DNA from 3 places in the Ferdinandcohnia salidurans genome. Region 2 is predicted to be linked to each of the others. Evidence: riboswitches for the same ligand, from Rfam matches in the RefSeq annotation. Region 2 holds a riboswitch; each other region holds the start of a gene.
The links. Region 2 has a riboswitch for S-adenosylmethionine ahead of ACFSFW_RS17140 (sugar ABC transporter substrate-binding protein). Riboswitches for the same ligand answer to the same signal wherever they lie in the genome.

Region 1 (9,986 bases), on a different contig from region 2:
TATCTACATTTTCTTTTACTAAAGTCACCTAATTCCTCCTTTTAAACTCCTATTGTGATTGGTGCATCAATATGGCAAACAAAATCTCCCATTTCCATGATGACAGTGGAATCGATTACTTGATCTCTTTGAGACTGTAGCATCCGTCCTAAATCCTCTGAAGAGATTTTCACCAAACCTCTGGCTATTTCTTCTTCATCCGAGCCCACTACACGAACAACAGCACCTTTTTCAAACCTACCTTCGACCTGAAGAATTTCCTTTAGCCGTAGGCTCTTTCTGTTCTTTACAATTCTCTCTGTTGCATCGGCATTTATGATTATTTCTCCCTTGGACCCCGAGTGAAAGGCAATCCACTTTTTCTTTTGATTAAGTATTGTCACAGATTTTTTACAATCAAAATACGTACCCGTCGCCTTTTCTTCCACGGCATCCACGATTATATTTCCTTTGTTTGCATTTCCTAAGAAGGTGGAAATCCCAGAAGCCATCGCAATCTTCACGGCTTCAATTTTAGATTTCATGCCACCTGTACCAACAGCACTTCCAGATCCACCCGCAGCATTCTCGATTTCATCCGTAATTTCAGACACTCGCTCAATCAGCTTAGCATCCTCATGTGAAGTCGGGTTTTTATCATATAAACCATCTATATCAGATAAAATGACCAGTTGGTCGGCATCCACTAATCCAGCAACTTTAGCCGCCAATGTATCATTATCACCAAAGTTCAAACGCTCTGTCGAAAGCGTATCATTTTCATTAACGATTGGAATAATTCCCCGCTCTAATAAAACGTTCAACGTGTTGCGGACGTTTTGATAACGTGATTCATCCAAAAAGTCGCTTCTTAAAATTAAAATTTGCGAAGCCACATAGCCGTGCGATAAAAAGAGGTGGGAATACGATTCCATTAATAATCCTTGACCAATCGATGCAGCTGCTTGTTTTTCCGGCAATGAATCTGGGCGTTTAAGACAGCCAAGCTTTCTATATCCAGCAGCGACTGCCCCTGATGATACAAGGACAACCTCGTGCCCTGCATCCTTCAGCTCGGCAATTTCATTCGTCAGTTTTTCTAGTTTTATCTTACTAATTTCTCCGTGACGACTCGTTAACGAGCTACTTCCGACCTTAATAACAACTCTTTTTTCTATGGACATCCGATCAATCCTTATCTGTTTTTGTTTTTGATTGCCGGACGATAATACTTTTACAAGCGCTTATCGCCCGTAAAAGGGTTATATGCTTATGTTAAACAGCTTGAACTTTTTTCTCATTAGCTCCTTCAAGCTGTGAACTGATTTCTTGGGAACGCTTTGCTGCATGTTTAATAGCTTGTGAGATCGCCTTACCGCCACCATTTTTATCTAAGGCTGCTAAACCTGCAGCTGTGGTTCCATTTGGGGAAGTCACATTTTCTCGTAATGTGGTCGGTGTCTCATTCTGTTGCTGAATCATTTTTGCTGCCCCGACAATCGTTTGAGCAATAATATCTCTTGTCACATTTTCCTGTAATCCTGCTTTTCTCACTGTTGCTTCCATATGTTCCATTAGGTAATAAATATAGGCAGGTCCACTACCCGCTACTCCTGTAAACACATCCATTTGCTCCTCTGGAATTTCGTAAACTTCACCAATTGATTCGAGTAGGTCTTTTGCTAGTAACATATTTTCAGTAGTAGTCGTGGAACCAGCTGAAATTGCTGTTGCAGACTCTCCAATCATGCTAGATGTATTCGGCATCACCCGAATCACCTGTTGCCCCGCTGGTAAATGCTGCTCCATGTAGGTTGTGGTAATACCCGCTAAAACGGATAAAACGAGTTGGTGCGGTTGAAGTGAATCTTTGATGGACTGTAATGCAACTTCTGCATCCTTAGGTTTCATTGCGAGGACGATCATATCGATATTTCGTAGGTTTAGATGTTGGCTTGTTAAACCATTAATTTTATAATTTTCTTCAAGCTGTTGTAGTCTTGCAGTATTCGAACGATTGGTAACAAAAATCTGGTTCGAAGGGACTTTTCCAGCTGCAACAATTCCTGAAATCATTGCCTCTGCCATTGATCCTGCCCCTATAAAAGCGATTGTTTTTTCATGTAACATCAAATGTCTCCCTTGTGGTAAAAATTTTAACAACGTATTTATCGTAACATCTTTAAAACCATTATCAAGGGTATCTCGGAAAGTCATATGCATATGATTCAATTAGCGAGTGTAAACGCTACCAAAGTAAGCTAATCACATCAAACCACCTTCTATCCGCTCAAAACACGCCTGAGCCAATAATTTGCCAGTTAGTGGGACAAAGGGACAGGTCCCTCGTCCCAAAATGTTACAAACTACTACTAAAACCGACAAAAAGGACAGGTCCACCGCCTTTGCTTACTTTTCAAATAACAAATGAACCTATTCTTTTCCTAGAATTTAATGATGAAAATGACCTTCATTTATATCTTTAATGCCCGCTGCAATAAGAACTGCTAATTTAATTCGTGCCTTCTTGCTGTCATAATCACTAGCTAATAGGACTCCCGCATTTTGTAAGGACCAAGCACTTCCCGGGAAGTCATAAACCATCTTTACCTCCCCTTCCTCAGCACTTGTTGTAAGAAGTACATATATCCCTTTTTCAACTGCCCTTTTTACACTATCAAGGATATAAGGCGGTGCATGACCTCTACCAGGGGCTTCTACAATAATTCCTTTAGCCCCATGATCAGTAGCACAATCTATAAACTTACCATCTGAACCAAGCGAGGTTTTTACAAGCTCAACAGTAGGTAATGAGGTTTTCAAAGTATATGTTTCCCGTTTTACTGGTTTTTGGTAGATAAATATTGTATCTTGATCCACAATTCCTAGGTAACCAAAGCCAAAAGACGTAAATCCATCAACGTTTGAAGCATGTTTTTTCTTGATGTATCGCCCTGAAAAGACCCTCTCATTAAATAAAGCAACCGTTCCAAGACCCCTACATTCTGGATATGCAGCTAATAGAATGGATTGGCGCAAGTTAACAAAAGCATCCGTTCCATTCACTTGAGGTCCCCGCTGTGAACCAGTGATCACAACTGGCCTTTCGTCAGCGATAACTAAATCCAAGAAATATGCCGTTTCTTCTAATGTATCCGTCCCATGAGTGACTACGACTCCATCTACATCTGAGCTTTCAAAGACCTCTTCAATCTTTTCCTTCAAAGTAATTAAATGACCAAACGTCATATGATTACTAGGTATCTGAAAGACAGATATCACATCAACATCTATATATGAAGGGAGATCACACATTTCAGATAGTTCTTCACCAGACATCACACCAGCTGTTAACAGCCCCGTTTCTGGATTTCGTTTACTGGCAATTGTCCCACCTGTACTTAACATAATGATTTTTTTCTTATCCACGGTTACCCTCCTCAATCTAAAACAACCATTAGAAGCTTTTAATTTAATAGTATAACTCGCCACCACTTGTTTCAATAGTTTGAATTAAAAGAAATTACCATCACTTTAAGCCATATTGGACAAATTCCTTCTATTCAATAGTGGTAAACTAAAACTAGAGGTGATAGATAAATGGAGAGCCAACCATACATTAACCAATTATTTATTGGCAAACCCAAAACAATGGGTGACCCAAATGCGAAAAAGCTTATGGATAAAGAATGGACAAGTGGTATTTTTAAAGAACCCATTCATAATCCGGTAATGCTTGGTAAAGAGAGTTTAACCGGGGATGGTCAAGCTGATTTAAAAAATCACGGCGGACCTGAAAAAGCCGTTCTGGCCTATGCAGCAACTCATTATGAAAAATGGCAAAGTGAATTGAATCATGATCAAATTGTCGCAGGAGCAATGGGAGAAAACTTCTCTATTGTGGGTCTTGATGAATCCAATGTTTGCATCGGGGATATTTATGAGGTAGGAGAGGCTTTGGTTCAAGTTTCACAACCACGTCAGCCGTGCTGGAAGCCTGCTCGTCGCTTTAAAATACTAGATTTTGCATTACGGATTCAAAATAGCGGACGAACCGGATGGTATTTCCGCGTTGTCAAAGAAGGCATTGTTAAAGAGCAGGATAAAATCAAGTTAATAGAACGCCCATACCCTGAATGGACCATTGCTCGTTGCAATGAAGTCATGCATGAAAAGAATGAGGATATGAAGGCAACTGCGCAACTTGCAGACTGCAAATACCTTGCAGCGAATTGGAAAGAAACACTAGCAAAACGACTAAAAGGTGAATCAAAATCAATCGAAAACCGTGTTTACGGACCGAATATTTAGATTTGCCGGAACTTGAAAAATTTTTGTCTAATCTGTAACAGGTTAAACGGTTAAATTGGACTGAATATATTTGTTTAGCATGAAGGACAAAACAGATTGGCATTGAGGATAAAGTGGCCTTCATTGCCTCGATGAAGACCACTTCTACCGAGAATCGAAGATAAAATGTCCTTCATTACATCTATGAAGACCTATTCAACCCAGTATGGTGAACTAAACGCCCTTCATTAGACCCAATGTTCTTCTCATTCTAGCGACTTCAAAATTATGATTTTATTAATCGAATTGATTTAAGGTCTTTAACACAGGAGACACCAGATAAAGCGATGGAAACCTTTGTATCTTGAACAAAGTTGCCAATCACCTTCTCTACACCTTTCTGTCCTGCAGCCGCAAGTCCATACACAAACGGTCTACCAATAAAGACCGCCTCTGCTCCTAACGCAAGTGCCTTAACAATGTCAGAACCGCGTCGAATTCCACTATCAAATAAGACGGGAATTTCACCCTTTATCTCTTCCACTATAAGTGGTAATGCATCAATGGCAGCAATCACACCATCAAGCTGCCTACCTCCATGGTTGGAAACAATAACTCCATCCACACCATTTTCAACCGCAAGTCTAGCATCATCCGTACTAAGAATTCCCTTTAATAAAATTGGCAATGAGGTCCGTTCCTTTAATTCAACGACATGAGTCCAGTTAAGTGAAGGATGATGAATATTATCTAAGATTCCCTGAATAATAGACTCTGAATCTTGACTATCTAGGGAAGATAAGAATACCGAATCTTGTTCATAATTGGCTTTCCCTACACCCTGCCTTAATGGTGAAAAACGATTCTTCATATCTTCTTCTCTCCAGCCCATCATAACCGTATCAACTGTTAGAACAATTGCCTCGTAACCCGCCTCCTCAGCTCGTTTTACCATATTAAAGGAAACCTCTTTGTTGTTCGACCAATAGAGTTGAAACCATTTCGGGCTATTACCAGATACCTCCGCTACCTCTTCAATTGAATAGCTAGAAACGGTGCTTTGGACAAAAGGCACTTGATAAGCAGCGGCCGCTTTTGATACAGCTAATTCTGCCTCTTCATGTGCCAATTTTAGCATTCCAACTGGGGCCAGCAAAAAAGGATGAGGGTATGTTTTCCCGAACAAGGTGATGCTTGTATCGATATTTGATACATCTCGTAAAACCCTCGGTACAATGGAATACTTGGCAAATGATTCTTGATTTTCCCGTAAGGTTACTTCCCCACCTGCTCCTGAACGAACATACCCAAATCCTCCAACAGACATTTTCTTTTTCGCTTCCTGCTCCAATTCTTCATAGGAGACTGGAAAATATTCATCTTTCACAATATTCTCTATGTACGCATCTTTCACTTTTGATATATTCATTGTATAAAGCCTTCTTTCCATATTTATTGTAATTAACCTACTACTTAAAAATGAGGTAGTCAATTGAATTTTTGACAATTTAGAAAAAAAAGATTGACTTACCTTTTAAACAAGTTTAATATCAAAATAATAAATTTCATAACAATCTCTTATTAAGAGCGGCTGAGGGACTGGCCCTGTGAAGCCCGGCAACCATTCATGTTTTACTTAGACATGAACAGGTGCTAAATCCTGCAAAATACATTGTATTTTGAAAAATGAGAGAGGTACTACTTCTAAAGTAAATCCACGCCTCTCTTTATGAGAGGTTTTTTTATTTTCTGGTAAATCACTTAAAAGAATGGAGGGATGGAGTATATGTCAATACAAACAGTAAAAGGAGCACCCGGTCATTTTAGAATTGGCGAAGGGAGCCTTAAGGAATTAGAAATCCTTTTATCTGAGCTAAAGGTTCAAAAAATTCATATAGTATGCGGTAAGAAGGCCTGGAATGCAGTATCCACCTATTTACCGGAGATAATAACCAATTTACCTATGTCAAGTTTTACCTTCATTGAGGGTCACTGTACCTTAGAAAGTGTAGAAAGTATTTCTAATCATCTATCAGTAAACTCAGTTGATGCAGTTATTGGTATCGGAGGCGGAACTGCACTAGACACTGCGAAGGCTTCAGCAATTAATGCAGGTATAAAATCAATATTGATTCCAAGTATTGCATCTACATGTGCGGCATGGACTCCACTTAGTGTGTTTTATGACCAAAATGGAGTTTTTACACACTACACTGAATTCCCTCTTGCCAATACCTTAGTACTTATTGAGCCTGCTGTTATTGCCTTAGCTCCAGTAAAGTACCTACGAGCAGGAATTGGTGATACACTAGCGAAGTATTACGAAGCAGAGGCATTATTGTCTGCGTTTTTCAAAAATCAAGAGCTACCGGTTTGGCTAAAGGTTTCAAAGTTCTCAGCATCTATTTGCAGAGATGTTCTACTACAGGATGCAACAGTGGCTATCCAATCTGCCTCTAAAGGAAGTGTCTCTGATGAACTGGTTAGAGTGATTGAGGCCATTATTATGACTGGTGGTATGGTCGGTGGTTTCGGTGGAAAGGCAGGAAGAGTAGCAGGAGCACATTCCATTCATAATGGCCTTACTGAAGCAAACCAAGCCAGAAACTTTTTACATGGTGAGCTTGTTGCATATGGAACTCTGGTCCAGTTAGCTCTAGAAAATAAAGAGCAAGAGCTTTTAAGACTATCAAGCTATTATCATGAATGGGGACTTCCAGTAAATTTAAAAGACTTAAATATTGATCCAGAAAACAAAACTCTTTTGGAAGCGATAATTAAAAAAGCAACTCTCCCACAAGAGTCTATCCATTTTATGGATATCAATATTTCAGAAGATGCACTCTTATCAGCCATACGTAACGTGGAAGATCTTACTTTCACAAAAATTGATTAAACCTACATATTACAGATATATGAAAAAATCTAAATCTGATTAAATATGAATATACAACGAAAAGAGGAAAAAACATGAAAAAGTGGTTGTTAGCTAGTATACTTGTTTTAATTATTTCGACTCTTGCAGCTTGTGGTGGAAGCAGCGAGTCTAGTGGTTCAAAGGACGAAAAAGCAGAAGGTTTATATAGTGATGAAAAGCTAGTTATTGGAGTAACAGCTGGTCCTCACGAACAAATCCTTGAAAAAGTAAAAGAGCTTGCTGAAAAAGAAGACCTAAATATCGAAATCAAAGTCTTTACTGACTATGTGATGCCGAATATTGCTTTAGACGAAAAAGAGCTTGATTTAAATATTTTCCAAACGGAGCCATACTTCAACGCATTTAAAGAAGACCGAAAATTAGACCTTGTCAAATCATTTGACACTGTATCATTCCCAATGGGAGTTTATTCATTAAAGGTAAAGGATATTGCGGAGCTAAAAGATGGCGCTAAAATTGGTTTACCTAGTGACCCTACAAACAGCGGACGTGCACTATTACTATTTGAAAAAGCTGGTCTGATTAAATTAAATCCAGATACTGGTCTTAACTCAACTGTTAAGGATATTGAGGAAAACAAAAATAATTATGAGTTCATTGAACTTGACTCTGCACAAATTGCACGTCAACTAGATGAGCTTGATGCAGCAGCGATTAATACGAACTTTGCGATTGAAGCAGGATTTACACCATCCAAGGATGCAATTTTTATCGAACCTAAGGATTCTCCATTTGTAAACCATGCTGCCGTAAGAACAGAAAACAAAGATGATGAAATTATTACGAAATTAGCGGATATTTATCGCAGTGAAGAAATAGCAAAATTCGTTGAGGAAGAATTTGACGGATCTGTTGTTCCATCTTGGTAAGCAATTTGAGAGGAGGACGCGGTAACCTTTTTACTGCGTCCTCCTTACTAGCAATACTAGTTTTTAACGTAGGATGATTACTACAAACCTTTTTATCTTTAAAAAGGACGTTATACCAGCAAAGAAGGGAGTTTTACAAATGATTGAACTAGTGGGAATCTCAAAAACTTTTACAGCTAAACAGGGTTCAATTCACGCGTTAAAGGATGTTTCCATTTCAGTAAAAAAAGGGGAGATATATGGTGTAATTGGTTATAGCGGTGCAGGAAAAAGTACCCTTATCCGATGTGTGAACCTTTTAGAAAAACCTGACTCTGGGTCTGTAATTGTGAATAATGTAGATTTGACAAAGCTCTCAACTGGAAAACTCCGTGAAGCTCGGGGACAAATCGGAATGATTTTCCAAGGCTTTAATCTTTTGAAAACAGCAACAGTGTATGAAAACATAGCACTTCCATTAAAACTTAATGGCTTAAGCAAGCAGGAAGTCGAGGCGCGGGTAACAAAATATTTAAATATTGTAGGACTCGAGGAAAAGCATCATGCCTATCCTTCTGAGCTTTCAGGTGGACAAAAGCAAAGAGTAGCGATTGCACGTGCACTAGCCCATGAACCAGAGATTCTTTTAAGTGATGAAGCGACAAGTGCACTTGATCCTGATACAACAGAAGCGATTTTAGACTTATTATTAAAGATTAACAAAGAGCTTGGGATCACCATTTTACTTATTACTCATGAAATGAATGTCATTCAACGGATATGTGACCGGGTTGCTGTTATGGAAAATGGCGAGGTTATTGAGAAAGGACCAACGAGAGAGATTTTCACATCTCCTCAGCATCAAACAACAAAAAGATTTGTGAATAGCCTATTCTCACATAAGATTCCGGACGAAATACTCACTACCTTAAATGAAACAGGTCAGGTCGTCACCCTTTCCTTCTTTGGAGAATCTTCAGGTGAACCAACATTAGCTTTAGTCAGTAAGAAATTTGATGTCTTTCCAAACATCTTATCTGGAAGCATTACCCGCTTAAAGGAAGAAAACTTTGGTCAGCTTTTGATTCACTTAAAGGGTGACCTCGTCGAGATTGAAAAAGCCCTAAGTTTCTTAGAACAACAACATGTACATGTGGAAGGAGTGAGAGTAAGTGACAAGAATAGAAGAATTTCTTGAGCTTTGGGGCAGTGATCTTTGGGAAGCTACTATCCAAACTTTCCAAATGGTTGGAATTGCATTAGGGATTTCCATATTAATTGGTCTGCCATTAGGAATATTACTTGTTTTAACAAGACCAGAAAAGGCCTTAGCTAATAAGTATGTATATCAAATTTTAAACATTATTATTAATATTATTCGTTCCGTCCCATTCATCATCTTATTATTCTTCATCCTTCCTTTTACAAAGTTCATTGTTGGGACATCAATTGGTGTAAAAGGTGTTATTGTTCCTTTAGTTGTTTATACAGCTCCTTATATTGCAAGATTAATGGAAACAGCTCTATTAGAAGTAGACCGTGGAGTATTGGAAGCCTATGAAGCCATGGGAATAAAAACCCGGCATATCATATGGCATGTACTTGTAAGAGAATCCCGTTCATCCATTATCCTTGGCTTAACCATTGCTACCATTGGTCTAATTGGTGCTTCGGCAATGGCCGGGTTAGTTGGCGGAGGTGGATTAGGAGATCTCGCCTACCGCTACGGTCACCTCCGCTATGAAGTGGACGTTATGTATATAACCGTTATATTGCTCATTATCTTAGTACAAGGACTCCAATCCCTAGGCAATAGTTTGGCATCACGTTTAAAGAAGGATTAACTTTCTCAATTGTGATACTTCTAGCGGGTTTTTAAATATCATTGCGTATGAAGCCTGCGCCTAGTCCATCGCCCCAATTTTTAAAAT
Region 2 (9,986 bases):
CGTATTTGCGCCCAGATTTTTTCGTGCTTGCGCGAAAAAACACCTTTGAAAATCTGTGGCATACGCCGAAGGCTTCAACTTTATTCAGCCATAGTTTGAACAAACAATAGTATATACTCTTACTGCACTCATCTACCACTATATTAGTAGAGGACTAAAGCTGAATAAAGTTAAAACATTTATATTGGGAGATGAATAAATATGAAAGAAAGACAAGATGCTTGGACAGAAGAAAATGATCTATTATTAGCTGAAACTGTTCTAAAACACGTAAGAGAAGGTAGTACACAATTAAATGCATTCGAAGAGGTTGGAGACAAATTAAACCGTACTTCAGCTGCTTGTGGTTTCCGTTGGAACGCGGTTGTTCGCCATAGCTATGAAAAGGATTTACAACTTGCGAAAAAACACCGTAAACAACGCCAGCGTGCACTTGGTAAAAACCAACCTGTGAAAAAGCAACTTTTGTATACACCACCAACTCCAAGTCTAGAAGAATTTGCGGACGAGTTACCACTCTTTCCATCTGAATCTACAAGTATTCGTCAGGAAACACGAGTACCGCAGTATTCGACTTCTAGGCCACAATTGACGATTGATTCCGTGATTTCTTATCTTCAATCTATGGGCAGCACAAGTCTCGGGATTGAGGCACTGAAATCCGAGAATGAGAGATTGAAAAAAGAAAAGAATGAGATACTTCGCAAAAATGAAGATCTCGAAAAGAAAATTGCCCAGTTGGAGCAAAGCTCAGCCAATATTCAAGAAGACTACGAAACATTAATGAAGATTATGAACCGTGCAAGAAAACTAGTCTTATTCGAAGAAGAAGAACGTCCAGCCACGTCCTTTAAAATGGACCGCAATGGAAATTTGGAGAAAATGGCGGAATAAGTCCAACAGGTCAATCGTTTGAAAAAACGGGTTTAATAAAAGGCTTAGAGATTTTATAATCTCTAAGCCTTTATTGGTTTAAACATGGACCCTATTCCCTTACCTATGCCCTAACTCAACTAATGCTTCTATTATCGTATTTTCTGGTGTTATTTGAAAAGTCACAGCTATATGGCCTATACCCATAGGTTCTGAAACAGAATAACTTTCCTCCATCAGACTGCTAGAAAGATTATAAACATATGTATCTTTCGTTTTTCTAGTTTCGAATATGTTAACGTCCGTCGGCAAATGCTCTTGCAGTAAGTAAAATGCCTCTTCCACTGTAGTAACTGGTTCCTTATATGTAAATTTCGGCTGTTCGCAACGTCCCGCACCTATTGATCGGCAATAGACGACAAGCATATCTGTTTCATATTCCCGTTCTGACATTTTTGTCATATGTTGCTCAAGAAATGAAAGCTTGTCATAATGGCCACCCTTAAGTGTCGTCGCCTCTGTTGTAGGCACAAATCGGCCGTTTACACTTTCATACCTTCCATCCGCGATAAAGTCTGGAAGTTCAACCTCTTGAATCTCTTCCTCTAGAGGTACAGTCACTTCTGTTGTTTCTTTTTCAATACCCGTTATCATAACTGTTCCAACGACAACCACAAACACGATTAGTGTCACAGCACCTACCATTTTACTAGCAACAAACGCTTCTCCAACTCTTTCAACCAAACGTCTTACCGTTTGATTTTTCTCACTAGATGATTGTCTTGCAAATAACTTCCTGAACCCTTCACTTAAGAATTGAAATGTTAATAGCAGCAATGTCAGAGCAAGCGCCGGAAACAATGGAATCCAGACGGCCTTCATAACCTCATATCTGGCAGCTGACAATAGCCCTGGCCAATCAAACAATCCCGTCACAGAGTTATATCCAGAATCCTCATGAAAAGTCCCACCACCTGGAATATAGTCAATCGCATGCTCAATAAAGTATTGAAACAATGCAAGCTGTCCTAGTAGCAATGTCACACGTGCTAAATCGTTAAAAAAGTTGACAACTACACTTTGGGAAACGGATGGCAAATAATGCATGACCGATAACTGAAGGGGAGTACTTCCCACGGTCACACTCGCTTGGACAAATTCTTTCTGCGAAACCTCATATATTTCATGGGATAGAATATAACTAACCCTTCCCACTTCGATAAGTGCGATTAATAGCACCTTCCAATAAACAGCGTTGTCCAGGTCTCCAACTGGGACAATTTCAAGAAGCAAAATCGCCGCAAAAATGGTAGGGATACTCCCAAATAAGGAATACCATCCATTTGACACCATATAGGCAATACCTTTTTTCGTGGAAGCCAAGAATGCCATCGGAATTGCAATAATATACCGAATCAATGTGATGAATACAATAATTTTTATCGTATCCTTTGCACCTAAAACAATCATACTCAAAATATCGCGAGCCTCACGGTCAGTTCCTAACGGATCTTCTTTAGAGGGCGGGAAAGGTGCTCTTCCAATCTCACCACCATCATAAAACCTCATACGGTGTTCGGGAACAGTATCATCAATAAAAGGTAAATGTGGACCAACAAAGCTAATAAATATCATAAATCCGAGTAGAACTAACCCTGTCCAAAGCGACCAATTTTTCATGAACACCCTCCTCCCTAATGACCAGGTTTGACGTACGAGATTATATAAAATACAAAAAGCCAAACAAATACATATTGAAAAATAACCTTTGTGATTTGAGTCCACATATTCCTTTTTTCAATCTCATACTTGTTTTGCCAAATGACAGACACGATTTGTGTGATGAATAGAAGCAGTACGAAACAGAATGAAATTTCAGCTATTAACCCTATTTCAGGAAATTGTGCAAATGGTTGATTCTCCGGTTTCTTTAAATCTAACCTTCTAATTGACACCATCATGCGCCATGCTGCTCCCTTATACTCCATTAACCACTCAACAATGAATAAATTCGAAACCACATAGGTCATGACAACACCAACATGTTGTAAGATCGAACGAAAGCATTTTTTCAAGATATGCTTATGTATAACAAATCGTTGAGACAGTCCCTTTGCGCGAGCATATTGAATATACATCTCTCCATCCTCAGCTGTTAGAGCAGTAAAGGTAATTCTCGCGAAATACATCATTGGATAAAGAGACACTAAAACCCCTGGTAATATGAAGTTAAACCACTGGTCATGTCCAAAAAAATCAATAAATCGAAAGTGAATTAAAATAATCCACTGCAGCACTATAATCATAAAAAAGTCAGGTAGTGAATTGAGGAGGGAGGTTACCCCTGTTCCTAAGAAGTTCAGGGACGTATAACGATTACGATAATCAAAAATTCCCTTTCCGATTCCTAAAGCAATCGCTAGCAAAAAGGCCGTCACAATCACCGTTAAACTTCTCGGAAAATATTCAAGGACGATTTCTTCATAAAGTTCCCCATTTTTTGTTGTTCCTAGACTTCCTTCGGTTTGTACATTGCTTATGAGTTGCCTGATTGTATCCCAACTATCGGAAACAGGAAACATCATTTTTAATGTTGAAAAAAACGTAGACACATTCCCATTCCCTAGAAAAAAGGCAATCCCCAGTACAACAAGCACAAAATAAAGAATTGTAACCAAGTCTCGTCCACTTAACACTCTTAATCTTTTAAGCACTCCAAATCCCCCCTTACCTTAAATTGTTAAAAAATAGGAACTCCCACAAAATCATACCATATATGTAATTTTCAGAAAACACCCGTATTTTTTGACGTATATAGACATAAAAAAGTTGCACAAAAAACAAAAAAACCAGAGGAATCCCCCTGGTCGCAAATTACTCTCTATTATTTTTGAAACAATTCAATCCATTCCCCGTCAGGGCCGTTAAAGAAAACGTATTTAGCCCCACTTGGAAGCGTCGTAATATTTTCATCAACAAATGTAACACCGTGCTCTTTGACTCTCGCAATTTCTTCTTCAACATTCTCAACGGTAAATGCGATATGATGAACCTTTCCTTCTGTTGGAAGGTTTGGATTATAACCAGAGATTAGCTCAATGACCGTCTCGTCTGAATCACTAAAGCCTAGGAAAGCTAGTTTCAAGTTTGGATCGACATGATCCTGTTTTTCTAGCAACTCTAACCCCAATACTCTTGTATAAAACTCAATTGTTGTGTCTAAATCCTTTACTTGTATTCCAACATGTTCTAGTTTTTTAAGCGGCATGTTTTTGCTCTCTCCTTTTACGAATGACTTTTGGTCGATATTTAACGCCGATGTAGGTCACAGCAAGTGCCAAGACCAGCACCCCACCTTTTACAATTTCAAATGCATAGTATGGTAGATTTAGCATGGTTAGCCCATTTAAAAGAACACCGATTAGCGCTGCTCCAAAAAAGGTTCCAAGTGCATTTGGCTTTCCAGCACCAAGCACGGAAAATCCAACAAACACCGCAGCAACAGATTCCATTAACAACGAAGCGCCAGCATCAATTTGTCCTGAACCGACACGCGCTGTAAACAAAATTCCCGCCATTGATGCAAACACACCAGAAACGGTATACGCAATCAACTTTACCTTGTTTGTGTTGATACCTGACAATCTTGCAGCCTCTGCATTTCCGCCTGTCATATATAAAATTCGGCCCCACCGCGTATGATTAAGAATCACATAAGCAAGCAGCACGAAAACGAGCATAAACCAGACCGGAACCGGTAATCCCAGCATCTTCCCTTGCCCAATCCATAAAAATGCTTGGCTGAACTCACCAGGCGCAGTCCCACCACTCGTCAATGGCATATGGTTGTAGATGGAATACCCTTCCGTATAGGTCCGATGTAGACCTGATACGATATACATCATTCCAAGTGTCGCGAGTAGATCCGGTATCCCTATTTTTACAATTAAAAACGTATTTACAAGACCAACCGCAACCCCAACTAATAGCGGTAAAAGCAGGACCACCCAAAGCGGTAACTCATACCAAACCATCAAGGACGCCGTAATCACGACCGACAATGACATCGTTGATCCCACTGATAAATCAAATCCGTCAACAACAAGCGTAAACGTAACCCCTAATGCAAGAAGTGTTACAATTGAGATGGATCGTAAAATATCTGATAGGTTTCCATATGAAAAAAATGCACTGTTCACAGTACTAAAATAGATTAAGATAAAGCCCATTAATAAAATTGCCCCATATTTAAACAGGAAGCTGATGATATTCCCTTTCATGTACGTCATCCTTTCCACCACTAGCATACAAAAGGATTTGATCCTGTGTTGCCTCTTCTCCTGAAAGTTCCTTTACGATTTCTCCATCATACATGACAAGAATCCGGTCTGAAATTCTTATAATCTCATCTATTTCAGAAGAAAAATAAAGAATCCCTTTCCCCTCGTCGGCGAGGGAATAAATAAGTTTGAAAATATCCTGCTTCGCACCGACATCAACCCCTTTTGTCGGCTCATCAAACAAATAGAGACCCGCATTCCGAGAAACCCATTTTCCTATCGCAACCTTTTGCTGGTTTCCTCCACTTAAATGCTCAGCCAGAGTTTCCGTATCGTTTGTTTTAATTCCCAGCAATTCAATAATGGAGCCTGCATAGCTTTTTTCAGCCTTCCGGTTCATAACTAAAAACGGTGAGAATTTTTTCAGATTGGCAAAGGATAGATTCGTAGAGATGGACTCATGAATAAACAATCCTTCCTTACGGCGCTCCTCTGAAATAAGCGCAAAACCCGCCTCAATTGCTTGTTGTGAATGAGTAAAATGATGCGATTTCCCCTTCACGATCACATCACCCTGTTCGTAAGGACGAAGGCCAAACAATGTTTTCGCAAGCTCTGTTTTTCCAGCGCCAACTAACCCAACAACCCCAACGATTTCCCCTTCAGAAACCGTAAACGAAACATCGGTAAGCTTTTCCCCATCATCAAGCCCGTTTACCTCTAAAAGAAGATCTCCCTTCACAGGTTTTCGTTTCGAAGACTGTTCTGTAAAAGTACTACCAAGCATCGTCTCAACAACCGTTTTCGGAGTCACCTCTTTTGTTGAAAAAGTGGTAATCGTCCTGCCATCACGCATAATCGTTAACCTGTCGCAGATTTCAAACACCTCTGGTAATCGGTGCGAGATAAAAACGCAACCGACTCCTTTTTCCTTCAGTGTTTTTACAATATTGAAAAGGTACTTTGTTTCCTCAATCGATAATGGTGCTGTTGGCTCGTCAAAAATGATAACCTTCGCTTCATGTGCGAGAGCTCTTGCAATCAACACCAACTGTTTTTCGGCAAGCGATAACTCTAATGCCTGTTTTGTCATGGGTATATCCGTGACATTCAAGAGCTTTAGAATCGAGGCTGCTTGTTCACGAAGCTTTCTTTTATTGATGAACAAGCTTTTTTCAGTTGAAAAGGTATCGAGTAAAATATTTTCAGCAACCGTTAGCTGAGGTACAATCGCCGTGTCGACCTCTTGATAGACAATGTGAATGCCTGATGCTTTTGCATCCTTCGGAGAACGAATCTCAATTGTTTTGTCTTCAAGGGTAATCACCCCTGTATCTAGCTCATACGCTCCTGATAGAATTTTCATCAGCGTGCTTTTTCCAGCGCCATTTGCCCCTAGCAACGCGTGAACCTCGCCCCTTTGTAACTCAAAAGAAGCATTCTCAAGTGCAATCACATTACCAAAACTTTTTGTAATTTCCTTCATTTCGAGTAAAGGCATCTACATATCCTCCTTTACAGAGGACCTCGGGAGGCCCTCTTTTTTACTCTCCAGCTTCAAGCTTTTTCAGCTCATCTGTGTAACCTTGTTCGCTTTTACCCCAGCCCTCAATATATTGGTCAAGCTCTGCAGTTGTAATTTTTTCTTCAGGAAGTGCATCCTTTGTTACGAAAACTGGCTCTAGTTTTACTCGTTCTGGTGTTTCATCACCATTTAGTTTTTGGTAGGCAAAACGAACTTGAATACGTCCGATATCTTTTGGATCAACCGCTGCAGATGCAACCCATGGGCTGTTTTCTGCCTGAATCATTTGTAAATCTTCATCACTCATGTCAATTCCATACACTTTAATATCTGTACGGCCTGCTTGTTCAATTGCACGAACAGCACCTTTTGCAAATTCATCCCACGCTGCCCACACTGCTGTAATTTGGCCTTCTTCAGGATATTGCTTTAATAGAGCTTCCATCTGTGCTTGTGTATCAAGTGCAGTGTTAGCAGTTGCTGCACCAAATGTTGCGATTTCTTTTATGCCAGAATTGTTGTCAAGAAACTCTTGATAGGCGATTTGGCGTCTTTCCATTGGAGCAAAGCCAGCCACCCAAATTTTTACGATATTTGCTTCACCGCCAGCATCTTCCGCTAATTTCTCTAGTGTCATTTGAGCCATTTGCTGGTCGCCTTGTTCAAGAACAGTAACTCCATCAACTTCTACTTCCGCATCAAACACTACAACTGGAATACCTTTTTCAACTGCTTTTTGTATAGAGCTTTGTAGGGCTTCCTTTGTTCCATGGTCAACTAAAATCGCATCAAAGCCTTGGTTTACCGCTGCATCAACGTTTGACGCCATTTTTGCTAGGTCTCCCTCAGATGTAAAAACAGTTGTTTCACCCGCGAATTTTTTCACTTGCTCTTCAACGCCTTCAATGTATTGAGCAGAAAAAGTTCCTAAGTTTTGTTGCATAATTAAAGCGATTTTTTTGTTTGCTAATGGATGATCAGAGTTTTTTACTTCTGTACTATCTGTTTTCGTCGTTTCCTCTGCTACTTTTGGTTGGCAACCAACCAATACTGCGATAATTAGTAACGCTGTGAATAATAATTTTGTTAATTTCATTGTTTTTCTCCCCTTTTTTTGTGTTTGTCATTCTATTTTTTAAATCTACTTTTACAGATTAAAAGCCATCACTCTCCTGTTTTTATGAGGCCATTTTTAACAAAAATAAAAGCCCCTTTCTCATCAGAAAGAGGCTTGAAGCATACAAAAGTCTTCGCACCTCTTATCTACCAGAAAGAAAAATCCTTCTGTTGGAATTAGCACCGTGCCTTACGGGTTATACCCGGCGATAAAAAACTCGCCCCATCTCACAATGGTATTACGGTCGGTTGCTGGGCGTCATAGGGCCAAATCCCTCAGCCTACTCTTGATAAGAGAAAATACAGCATATATTCAATTTACGCCTTGGCGTAATTGCGCCCGATTTTTCGAGCTTGCTCGAAATTTCCTTTGAAAAATCGAGGCATCCGCCGGAGGCTAACTTCATTCAACCGGGATATTAATCCCGGCTGAATGAAGTTCGATTAACTTACTTGACGAGAATCATATCACGCCCAAAAACAAAATTCAATATTTTTATTATAAAAAATATTTTAATAGTGGAAATATTTTTCGGCTAAAAAATTATGGGTAAAACGCAATTGCATCCGCACAACTCCATTTTTCCACACAAAAAAACCAGGAGAACCGTCCCCCTGGTCTTATAATGCTTTTTCGTTCCGATCAAGGACACGCACATAATTTTGCTCAAATAACGGCATTTCTTCCCCCGTTAGTTGGGAAGCGAAAATGTGCTCACTTTCTTTTTTTAGTGTTTGAAGCAGCAACAGCATGACAGTTTGTACTGTAAGGTTTGGGTCAACTAACTCCGCCAAGGAAGCCATTGTTTCTGGCTTTACATCTGGGTAAACAAATTTCGTCTCCGCACCTTGCAGGCCTATATCATAAAATTGACGAATAATGTCTGCTCGTTCTGCCCCACTTCCAGTCACACCTAAATAAATTTGTACTGCTACTCCATTACGTAAGCGGCGCTGAGAAATCCCCGCAAATTTTTTCCCATCTATACTTAAATCATAGCTTCCTGGGCAATATGATCCAATGATTTCTCGTGCAACGATATCGACTTCATAGCCCTCAAACATTTTTCGAATGAGTTCAAGCATTGTATCATAGCCGCGGTTGATATCAATCCCTTTTTCAGTCTCAGGAAAAATGAGTGAAATGTTCAACACTCCCTCATCTAATACCACTGCTAGTCCACCTGAATTCCTGACAATCGCGCGGTAGCCCAATGATTCAAGAAACTTAACCCCTTCATCCAAGAAAGGCAATTTTGTATCCTGAATACCCAGAACGATGGTTTGATGATGAACCCAGGTCCGTGCTGTAGCTGGTGATTCCCCTTTACCCACAAACGCACAAAGAGTGTCATCTATCGCAAATGATTGTAGTGCATCAAATTGATAGCCTAGACTAGATTGATCAATAATCCGCCAACTAGGCTGATATAAAAGACTTTCGGTCATAAGGCATACTCCTATAATATCAAATGCGCCATGGCGTATTTGCGCCCAGATTTTTTCGAGCTTGCTCGAAAAGTTTCCATTGAAAATCTGTGGCATCCGCCGGAGGCTTTAACTTTATTCAGTCAGAGTTTGAACGCCGACTGAATTGTATACTCTGTTTGCATTCATCCCCCACTTATAGAAGTAGGAGACTTCTGAATGAATAAAGTTAAAATACTAGATTAACGATGAGGGTCTTAAAAGAAATAAACCCCAAAAAACCAGGCTATGCCTGGTTCCTATACCGTCCTATTTTACCCTTAATTTACGTATTTAGCTACCTCATGACGTGAGGTTTTGTTCATTTTAAAGGCAATCATTTGATTGATTTTTTTCGTTACGGCCTCAACTGTTGTATCTAACGTAATGGCGAATTCTTTAAATAATATTTTTTGAATATAAAGAAGTAGTCGGCGGTCATGTTCCGACAATTTTTTATCGTTCATTTCGAGTTCATGCTTTTTACATAGCAATGTATTAAGTACTCTTGAAATTTCTTGTCTATCTCCAGACGAAGCGATCCCAGAATAAGCTTTTTGACGTTCCGAACTATTATCAATCCACTGAATTCCTGGTAGCTTAAAGGATTCTAAGAGTTCCTCTGATTCACTTTTATCAATGATTCCTTGCATTAAAATCCGGTCATTATCCACTGGGTTTTGGATTATCAACGAGTTATCGTCAATTGGGTGCATTATATAATA
Region 3 (9,986 bases), on a different contig from region 2:
AGAGTCATTGCTCTCCGTGCAGATATGGATGCTTTGCCTATAAAAGAAGAAACTGGGCTTCCATTTACCTCAACAAAAGATGGAGTCATGCATGCTTGTGGTCATGATGGTCATACATCGATGTTGTTAGGAGCAGCTAAGATTTTGACAGCGCATAAAGAAGATTTAAGTGGTGAAATCGTGTTTCTTTTCCAACATGCAGAGGAACTACCTCCTGGAGGCGCACAAGAAATGGTTGCCGCTGGAGTTCTTGACGGAGTCGATGAGGTTGTTGGTGTCCATTTATTTTCAACAGTTCCATTTGGTACGGTTCACATCCGCTATGGAGCATTAACAGCAGCAAGTGATGTGTTTGAGATTTCTTTACAAGGTAAAGGGGGACATGCTTCAACTCCTCAATTAACAATCGACCCTCTTGTGACTGGTGCACAAATTGTTACAGGTCTTAATCACATTGTCTCACGATCCATTGATCCACTAGAGCCAAGTGTGGTGTCTGTGACTAAATTCCAAGCTGGTGGGTTAGCATTGAATGTCATCCCTGATACTGTTGAAATTGGTGGATCCGTTCGAACATTAAGTCCCGAAGTACGTGAACTTGTTAAAAAACGTATCAGTGAGATTACTGAAGGTATTGCGAAAGCAAACGGTGTTGAAGCAAAGGTAAACTATACGTATGGCTATAGTTCGGTTATGAATGACAAACACGTAACAGATGAAGTTGTACAGGTTATTGAAGAGTTCTTACCTGATCGAACACTTGAGTGGGTTGATCCGCTTCTTGGTGGAGAAGATTTTTCTGCATTCAGTAATGAAAAACCTGGTTGCTTTGTCATTATTGGTGCAGGGAACGAAGAAAAGGGAATCACATATCCACACCACCATCCTAAATTTGATATTGATGAAGAAGCGTTGAAAGACGGATTGCGATTCCACGTCTTTACAGCATTAACATTAACTAACAATAAATAAGCATCACAGAAAGGAGATAGTATGTCGCAAACTACAACGAAAAAAAATAAAACATTTTTTAATCGAATGCTGGATTCGATTGAGTACGCAGGGAATAAGCTACCTGATCCAATCGTATTGTTTATTATTCTTTGTGCCATTACCTTAATTTCATCTTATATTGCATCGTTATTCAATGTATCAGCAACACATCCCACGACAGGAGAAGCGGTGGAGGCTATTAATCTCTTAACTGGGGATGGTCTAGTTGCAATTTTACTAAATTCAGTGACGAACTTTACCGCTTTTGCTCCACTTGGTATGGTTCTTGTTATGATGATTGGGATTGGAATGGCTGAAAATAGCGGATTCTTCTCAACGATTATGAAGCGTGCGGTCTTAACGACTCCAAAAAAGCTAATTATTCCAATCATTATTTTAATTGCGATTGTAGGAAACGCAGCTGGTGATGCAGGTCCAATTGTATTGCCGCCACTCGCAGCAAGCGTATTAATGGCTTTTGGATATCATCCACTCGTGGGACTCATTATGGCATATGCCTCCACACTTGGAGCATTTGCTGCAAACTTCATTATTGGCATGTCTGATACACTTGTCGCTGGGTTTACCGGTCCAGCTGCTCAGACGGTAGATCCAAATTATGTAGCAAATCCTGCTATGAACTATTATTTTATCGCGGTATCAGCAATTGTCCTGTTATTTGTTTCTGTATGGGTCACGCATAAATTTACGATTCCAAGATTTGGGGAATATACAGGTGAAATTGAGGCAATTGAAAACATTTCATTAGATGAAAGTCGCGGACTAAAATGGGCAGGAATATCTACAGCTGTCTATGTAATTGTTTTATTGGCGCTGATTATTCCTGAAAATGGCATTTTACGTAATCCGGAAACTGGTTCGATTATCGATGGATCCCCATTAATTTCAGGGATTGTACCATTATTAACAATTTTCTTCTTTATTCCTGGTTTCTTCTATGGACTTGGTGCCAAAACAATTACTAGTTCAAGAGATTTTGGAAATATTTTAGGAAAATCGATGAGCACGATGGGACCTTACATTGTCTTAGTGTTTTTTGCCGCACAATTACTTTCATTCTTTAGCGAGAGTAATCTAGGTCCAATCATTGCGATTAAAGGGGCTAACTTCCTTAATGATATAGGGATAACAGGTGTTCCGTTAATCATTTTGTTCATTATTTTTGTTGCATTTGTAAATCTGCTAATTGGAAGTGCATCAGCAAAGTGGGCGATTCTTGCTCCAATCTTTGTACCGATGTTTATGTATTTGGATTACCACCCGGCCTTTACACAAGCCATTTACCGCGTGGGAGATTCGATTACAAATCCTATTACCCCAATGCTTCCATATCTGGTACTATTATTATCTTTTGCGAAAAAATACGATAAAAATATTGGGTTAGGAACATTGATTTCTGGATTGTTTCCATACACGGTATTCTTCGGTATATTCTGGATCATAATTGCAGTGATTTGGTACCTAATCGGTGTTCCAGTTGGACCACAGGGACCGATTCATCTATAGAGGGACAGATTACGAGATTAAGATTTTTTACGTAAAAGATTCAGGAAATAAAAATATAGGCTGACAATTTAAATAAAGCAATGTAACATGTGAAACAGAGAATCTCATATTAGAGATTTTCTGTTTCATTTAGTTTTAGGACATTTTGTGCCTGTTCTTTTGCCACATAGGGGAAGAGGGCGGGACTATAAATAGGAGTAGGGATATGAAGGCAAAGTTTATTTTTATAGGAGTAATGCTGATTTTTGGTAGTATTGGGTTGTTTGTGAAGAATATTGATCTTTCTTCGAGCGAAATGGCTTTATTTCGGGGGACAATTGGAAGTTTGTTTTTAATTGGTGCCAGTTTTCTAGTAAAGCAAAAGTTTTCATTGAAAATGTCAAAACGGAATCTTATCTTACTGCTTTTATCCGGGGCAGCGTTGGGCTTCAACTGGATTTTTCTATTCGAATCTTATCGATATACAACTATTTCGAATGCTACACTAAGCTATTATTTTGCCCCAGTGTTTGTTATGATTTTGGCACCGCTATTATTGAAAGAAAAATGGACTTGGATGAAGGGAACTAGCATTGTATTCGCCTTTGTAGGTTTGCTTTTAGTTGTTAATCCAGGTGCTGAAACATCGGCAGGAACATACAACCATCCTGTAGGCATTTTGAATGGCTTACTCGCTGCAGCTTTTTACGCAAGTATGATTCTAATCAACAAGTTTATCAAAGGCCTATCAGATTTTGAAACTACCATTATGCAGCTTTCAATGGCTTCGATTGTACTGTTTCCATACGTTTTAGCTACGCAAAGCCTGAATTACTCAGGACTTGGTCTACAGTCAATCAGTCTATTACTAATGGTTGGGATCATTCACACAGGGGTTGCGTACCTATTATATTTTTCAGCAATAAAAAAATTAAAAGGTCAAACGATTGCCGTATTAAGCTATATTGACCCCATTTCCGCTGTAATCATGGCTGCCATTATCTTAAATGAAAGTATGAACCTCATACAAATAGTCGGTGGCATCTTAATCTTGGGATCTACTTTTATAAGTGAGATTAATTGGAAAAACACTAAAAAGTCGTAGAGCGTAAGAAGTACACAACAAGTCGATACCAAAGGTTTATTTGGAAAATTACTATTGACAAATTTTACATTTGAGCGTAAAGTTTAATTCATAATTTAATATTTCGAATTTTCTTATCCAGAGAGGTGGAGGGACTGGCCCTTTGAAGCCTCGGCAACAGACTTTTTTAAGTACTGTGCCAATTCCAGTAGCAACAAGCTAGAAGATAAGAAGAGCGGGACTTCATATGTCTATCCAACCCTCTTCTTATTTGCAAGAAGAGGGTTTTTTGTGTGGGACGGAGGGACAGGTCCCTTGTCCCAAAATTAAAAGGTAGGAGAGGTTTTAAAATGACAAAAACGTTAGTAAAGGCTCCATTTCGTGCAGACCATGTAGGAAGTTTATTACGTCCAGAAGTAATTCATCAGGCAAGAAAAGATTTTCAAACTGGAGCAATTTCAGCACACGAACTTCATGATATTGAAACAGAAGAAATTAAAAAGATTGTAGATAAACAAATTGAAATTGGCTTACATGCCGTTACAGATGGCGAGTTCCGCCGGAGATTTTGGCACACAGATTTCTTAGAGCATTTGAATGGAGTAGAGGGCTATGTTCCGAACCATGGCTTTAAGTTCAAGGAAGAAGAGACCGAGAGATACGACGTGCGAGTTATTGGGAAAATTTCCTTTAATCCTGAGCACCCACATGTTAAAGATTTCATTGAATTTAAAGAAATCGTGGGTGACCGTGCGATTGCAAAGCAAACCATTCCAAGTCCGAATCAATTGTTTAATGCTGGAATCCGTAACAAGGAAATCTATCCTGATCTTGAGGAATATGCGAATGATATTATTCAAACATATCGAGATGCCATTAAAGCCTTTTATGAGGCAGGCTGCCGCTATTTACAACTAGACGATGTTTACATAGCAGGTCTCAATGCACCGGAGATCCCTTTTAATGATAGTGGTTCAACACGTGAAGAATTAATCGAATTAGCGTTAAGAGTGGCTAATGGCGTATTAGAGGGAAAGCCGGAAGATTTAACAATTACGACCCACCTTTGTCGTGGAAATTACCGTTCTAACTGGGCATTCGAAGGAAGCTATGCAAAAATTGCTCCTACTCTTTTTGCGAAAGAAAAAGTGGATGGCTTTTTCTTAGAGTATGATGACGATCGTTCGGGGGACTTCACTCCATTAGAGTATATCCCAAATAATGGCCCTCGCGTTGTTCTTGGTGTATTTACATCAAAGCGTGGAGAATTAGAATCTAAAGAGAATATTATCGCACGTGTAAAAGAAGCATCACAATTTGTACCACTTGAAAATTTGTGTATCAGCCCGCAATGTGGTTTTGCTTCGACGCACCACGGAAATATTTTAACTGAAGAAGAGCAATGGGCGAAATTGAAATACATTGTAGATATCTCAAAAGAAATTTGGGGATAAAGGAAACAAGGACGGGGCTCTCGTCCAACTGCATTAGCAGGTGTGACGGTGTACCTGTTCCTTTTACAGGATAAAACCAAGTAATCAGACGCGAATACTTTTTTTATGAAGGCATGGAGGATACTAAAATGTATTGTATGGATTTAACAGGAAAAGTAGCTATTGTAACTGGCGGTGCCCAAGGTATCGGAAAAGCGATTGTGGACGCATTTTTAGAGTGTGGGGCTAAAGTAGCTGTAGTGGATAGAGAATTTAATGCGGAAAATTCCAATGAAAAGTTAGTTTACTTCCAGGCAGACGTTACAATAGCCGCACAGGTTGAAAAAGCGGTTCAAGAAGTAATGGAGCATTTTGGGCGTTTAGATATTTTAGTGAATAACGCCGGAATTTCAAAAATGGATTACTCCGTAGATATAAAAGAAGAAGACTGGGACCTTGTGATGGACGTGAACGCAAAAGGAGTATACCTGTTCAGTAAAGCCGTCGCAAGAATCCTGAAAAAGCAAGGGCAAGGTGGAAAGATTATCAACATATCCTCGCAAGCGGGTAAAAATGGGTACCGATTAATGGGAAGTTATGTTGCTTCCAAACATGCTGTATTAGGCTTTACAAAAACAATGGCAATTGAATTGGCTCAAGATGGAATCAATGTGAACGCGGTTTGTCCTGGCATCGTAGAAACTGACATGAAGCGTAAGGAAAGAGTAATAGGCGGTGAGTTAAGAGGGCTTAATGCTGAGCTAATAAGGCAGGAGGACTGTTCTCAGGTTCCGCTAGGTAGAACGGCTGAACCTAAAGATATCGCAAATGTTGTTGTGTTTTTAGCCTCAACATACTCGGATTATATGACGGGGCAAGGGATAAATGTTACGGGTGGAATGACGATGCACTGATTTCATCTTTTAAAATGAAAGGAGTTGGTAGAAATGGAAGATGTAAAAAAAGGAAGCTTCTCTGCGTTGTTTCCATTATTAATTTTTGTCTTATTATTTGTCGGCACTGGAGCTATTTCCGGTGATTTTTCAAATATGCCATTAAATGTTGCGATTATTATTGCTTCTGCCATTGCATTAATAATGAATAAAAAGGAAAAATTATCAACGAAAATTGATATATTTACAAAAGGTGCTGGTCACCCCAACATTATGCTGTTGGCGGTTATCTTTATTTTAGCTGGTGCATTTGCTGAAACTGCAAAAGGCATGGGGGCAGTTGAGTCTACCGTAAATATGGGGTTAACTTTTATTCCTAGTAATCTATTAATGGTCGGATTATTTGTTGTCGGTTGTTTCATTTCTCTATCGATGGGGACATCAATGGGAACGGTTGCCGCACTTGCTCCAATTGGTATTGGCATTGCAGAACAAACTGGGATACCGCTGGCTTTAGCAATGGGAACGGTCATTGGTGGGGCGATGTTTGGAGATAACCTCTCGATGATATCTGATACTACCATCGCAGCGGTACGAACACAGCAAACGAAAATGAGTGACAAATTTAAAACTAACTTTCTGATTGTGTTACCTGCCGTTATCGTATCTGCAATCATTCTTTGGTTCGTTACTGCTGGTAATAGTGTTGAAACTTTAGGAGATTACTCATATGAGTTTATTAAAGTAGTTCCATACCTAGCCGTCCTAATTGTTGCTTTACTGGGAGTGAATGTCTTAATTGTTCTTCTAGGTGGGACCATTTTTGCAGGGATTATTGGTTTAGTTGATGGTTCTTACACCTTGACTGGATTTATAAAAGCTGTTTCCCAAGGTGTTATTAATATGGAGGATTTAGCCATTGTTGCGATTTTAATCGGAGGTATGATTGGCATTATCCAGCATAACGGTGGTATCCAATGGCTTCTAAACTTTGTAACGAGTAAAATTAAAACGAAAAAAGGGGCAGAGTTTGGAATTGCTGGATTGGTTAGTGTCACAGATTTAGCTACTGCTAACAACACAATTTCTATTATTATCACTGGTCCATTGGCAAAGAATATTGCTGATGAATACCAAATTGATCCACGAAAATCTGCAAGTATTCTTGATATATTTTCGAGTAGCTGGCAAGGGCTTGTTCCATATGGAGGACAAATGCTTGTCGCATCAGGGTTGGCGGCAATTTCGCCATTAAGCATTTTGGCATATTCCTATTATCCAATTGCAATTTTAATATGTGGTATTATTGCCATTCTAATTGGATTTCCAAGATTTGAACGAAATAAAGGTAAAAAAATAAAGGCTGCATAACAAATCCTGAAAAGGTAAAAAGCGATTACCATTTGAGAGTGGTATTCGCTTTTTCTATAAAGATGGTTATTTAATTATTCCATCAATTATCCCGTATTCCTTTGCTTCTTCTGCACTCATAAAATAGTCCCGATCAGTATCCTTTGCTACCTTCTCAACTGGTTGACCTGTGCGTTCTGAAATGATTTGATTGGTATGTTCTCGAAGCTTAAGGATGCGTTTTGCGGAAATTTCAATCTCAGTTGCTTGGCCGCGCACCCCACCTAACGGCTGATGGATCATGATTTCACTATTTGGGAGGGCAAATCTTTTTCCTTTTGTTCCGGCTAGCAAAAGCATGGCACCAAAGGATGCAGCCATACCTGTACAAATGGTCCTAATATCTGGTTTAATATATTGCATCGTATCAAAAATGGCAAAACCAGCAGAAGTAGAGCCACCGGGACTGTTAATATAAAGGGAAATATCTTTATCGGGATCATCAGCTGCTAAAAATAATAGCTGTGCAACTATACTATTGGCAACAGAATCATTTATTTCGTCACCAATCAAAATAATCCGATCTTTTAATAACCTCGAGTAAATATCATACGATCGTTCCCCACGACTGGATTGTTCAATTACATATGGTATCGAATTCAAATTATTTTCCTCCTTATTCGCTTGCATCTTATTATGCAGCCATAGCCATAGAGACAGTGCTTGAAGGAAATTTGTAGGATCGTGATTTTTGCATAGAACAAGTTGGATTTGTGTTTTTCGATAAAGAATGGATAGAAGGTATCGTCCTGATTAATATGGATGGATCTTGCTTGTTTAAAGATTCATATAGTACTTTTTGAATCTGCTCACGATCTTCCTCTGTCCAATATTGCTCGATAAGTGGAATTTCTTCTTTCTTCTCCATTTTCTGTTTTGCACGATACATGGCGGCTTTCACAGCAGTCTCATTTGTGTTTAATAGTTCAGCTATTTCAAGTAGTTGAAACTGAAACCCTTCTTTTAAAACAAAAATGACAGCTTGCTTCGGTGTTAGCTTACTCATAAGCTGTTGTACAGCCTCGAAGCGTTTCTCCATTTGCAGGGATTCATCATATCCATCATCAGTAATAGCTTCAAGAGACTCTTTGCTTCGTTTTCGCACTGTGTCTATCCATACATTTCGGGCTATTTTATTCAAGAGTGCTTTAGAGATTGTAGGCTGGTGCCTATAATGCTTCCAAGCCTTAATCAAGGATTCCTGCACGAGATCTTCTCCATCCCAGCTGTTTTGGGATATAAACTGGCAATATCGTCGGAGCAGCGGATAGAGATCATGAAGTTGTTCCTCAGTAAAAAATTCCTTCTGTTCTCTAAAGTCCTCTGAACCATTCCAAAGCTTACTATGCAAAACAATCACTCCTTCAGCGCGTCTCTATTTTATAAACGAATAAAAGGGTATGAAAAGATACGGGGGTAAAAAATATTTTCAAGGTTTACTTAGTTTCCATTATATGCAAAGTAAAAGCTCTCGAACAAGAAACGATTAGTAGGGTTTGTTATAATATACAAAAAGGACAAAAGGTGACCTTTCAATGTTACAAAAACTTTCTGCCGAAAAGCATTGGCAACCATACAAGGGTCCATTTACAATCACAAGAATTCAGCCTGGCGATATTTTAGAGGAGAATAAAGATTTTGCGTTCGGCTCGTTAAGTATTATCGACCATGCTGTGATGAAAAAAGGATTAACGATAAAGATGCATGAGCATGTCAACGATGAGATTTTGAGTTATGTATGGCGTGGTACAATGCATCATAAGGATTCAACTGGGATAGAGGTTCCGATAACGACTGGGCACTTAATGATGATGAATGCGGGTCGGAGCTTTTGGCATGAGGAAAAAGTGAAAAATGATCAAGTCGAAATGCTCCAAATTTTTGTTCGACCCTATGAATCCGATCTCGAACCAACGATTCAATTTCATGAAAAGCCCATTCGAAACCGTGATTGGTATCTCATGGTAGGACCTGAAGAAAGTAAAGCGCCACTGAAGGTTCGACAAAATGTCTATATTCTTGATGCGCATTTGAGGCAAGGGGATCAGTTAGAAATACCTGTTTACCAAGGCTTATCACCATTTTTATATGTTGTAGATGGTGAGCTTACTGTTGGGGATTTTCAGATTAAAAAAAAGGAAGCTGTTACAGATTTAGAGGAGCCTCTACCTTCAATAACTGGAGTAGCGGATACAACAGCTGTACTATTCTATGTCGACATGAATGCACCAGTGTCGATGGAGGGAACGATCAGTGGGAAATGGGCATATTAGTGGGACGAGGGGTCCCTCGTCCCATATTTCTTACTGGGACAGTGTACCTGTCCCTATGTCCCATTATTTTTTCACAAAGTATTTTTCGCCGAGGAGTTCTTTTTCTTCAAACGTGCCTGGCTTTAATTGGTTCTCAATGAATGCTTGAAGTGCAGAAGGTTCCAAATCGTACATCACTTCAATTTCTTTTGCAAAAAGAATTTCTTTTTCAAGCAAGTCAGATAGTGCAGGTTGCTGCTTTGCTTGCGGTGCATCTTCGCCTGTTATTTTCGATAGTCCGGAAACGTAATAATCCAATGGACGGCTACCTACAATTTTAACGCCTTTGTTTTCTTCATTTACCATAATTATTGTTGGAAAGCCTCTGGCACCAAGTTTCGCTGCAAGAGCAAAG

Region 1: linked by a shared signal. The riboswitch ahead of ACFSFW_RS22030 (iron-containing alcohol dehydrogenase family protein) and the one ahead of ACFSFW_RS17140 (sugar ABC transporter substrate-binding protein) in region 2 are both predicted to bind S-adenosylmethionine.
Region 3: linked by a shared signal. The riboswitch ahead of ACFSFW_RS18225 (5-methyltetrahydropteroyltriglutamate--homocysteine S-methyltransferase) and the one ahead of ACFSFW_RS17140 (sugar ABC transporter substrate-binding protein) in region 2 are both predicted to bind S-adenosylmethionine.

The regions. Positions count from the first base shown of each region.
Region 1 is NZ_JBHUEK010000033.1:1,527-11,512, reverse strand. It holds gene ACFSFW_RS22060 (glutamate-5-semialdehyde dehydrogenase) at 1-28, opposite strand, end outside; gene proB (glutamate 5-kinase) at 42-1,163, opposite strand; gene proC (pyrroline-5-carboxylate reductase) at 1,255-2,109, opposite strand; gene ACFSFW_RS22045 (asparaginase) at 2,431-3,408, opposite strand; gene ACFSFW_RS22040 (MOSC domain-containing protein) at 3,580-4,290, shown strand; gene ACFSFW_RS22035 (alpha-hydroxy acid oxidase) at 4,556-5,698, opposite strand; SAM riboswitch class I at 5,845-5,962, shown strand; gene ACFSFW_RS22030 (iron-containing alcohol dehydrogenase family protein) at 6,056-7,165, shown strand; gene ACFSFW_RS22025 (MetQ/NlpA family ABC transporter substrate-binding protein) at 7,240-8,076, shown strand; gene ACFSFW_RS22020 (methionine ABC transporter ATP-binding protein) at 8,216-9,253, shown strand; gene ACFSFW_RS22015 (methionine ABC transporter permease) at 9,237-9,899, shown strand.
Region 2 is NZ_JBHUEK010000025.1:566,374-576,359, forward strand. It holds gene ACFSFW_RS17110 (RsfA family transcriptional regulator) at 202-894, shown strand; gene ACFSFW_RS17115 (hypothetical protein) at 994-2,553, opposite strand; gene ACFSFW_RS17120 (ABC transporter permease subunit) at 2,568-3,587, opposite strand; gene ACFSFW_RS17125 (VOC family protein) at 3,758-4,141, opposite strand; gene ACFSFW_RS17130 (ABC transporter permease) at 4,131-5,153, opposite strand; gene ACFSFW_RS17135 (sugar ABC transporter ATP-binding protein) at 5,122-6,654, opposite strand; gene ACFSFW_RS17140 (sugar ABC transporter substrate-binding protein) at 6,698-7,774, opposite strand; SAM riboswitch class I at 7,935-8,091, opposite strand; gene lipL (octanoyl-[GcvH]:protein N-octanoyltransferase) at 8,416-9,243, opposite strand; gene ACFSFW_RS17150 (CarD family transcriptional regulator) at 9,543-9,986, opposite strand, start outside.
Region 3 is NZ_JBHUEK010000026.1:508-10,493, forward strand. It holds gene ACFSFW_RS18210 (M20 metallopeptidase family protein) at 1-972, shown strand, start outside; gene ACFSFW_RS18215 (AbgT family transporter) at 994-2,520, shown strand; gene ACFSFW_RS18220 (DMT family transporter) at 2,726-3,604, shown strand; SAM riboswitch class I at 3,715-3,816, shown strand; gene ACFSFW_RS18225 (5-methyltetrahydropteroyltriglutamate--homocysteine S-methyltransferase) at 3,934-5,037, shown strand; gene ACFSFW_RS18230 (SDR family NAD(P)-dependent oxidoreductase) at 5,166-5,930, shown strand; gene ACFSFW_RS18235 (Na+/H+ antiporter NhaC family protein) at 5,964-7,280, shown strand; gene clpP (ATP-dependent Clp endopeptidase proteolytic subunit ClpP) at 7,347-7,949, opposite strand; gene ACFSFW_RS18245 (sigma-70 family RNA polymerase sigma factor) at 7,954-8,670, opposite strand; gene ACFSFW_RS18250 (pirin family protein) at 8,855-9,592, shown strand; gene ACFSFW_RS18255 (DsbA family protein) at 9,656-9,986, opposite strand, start outside.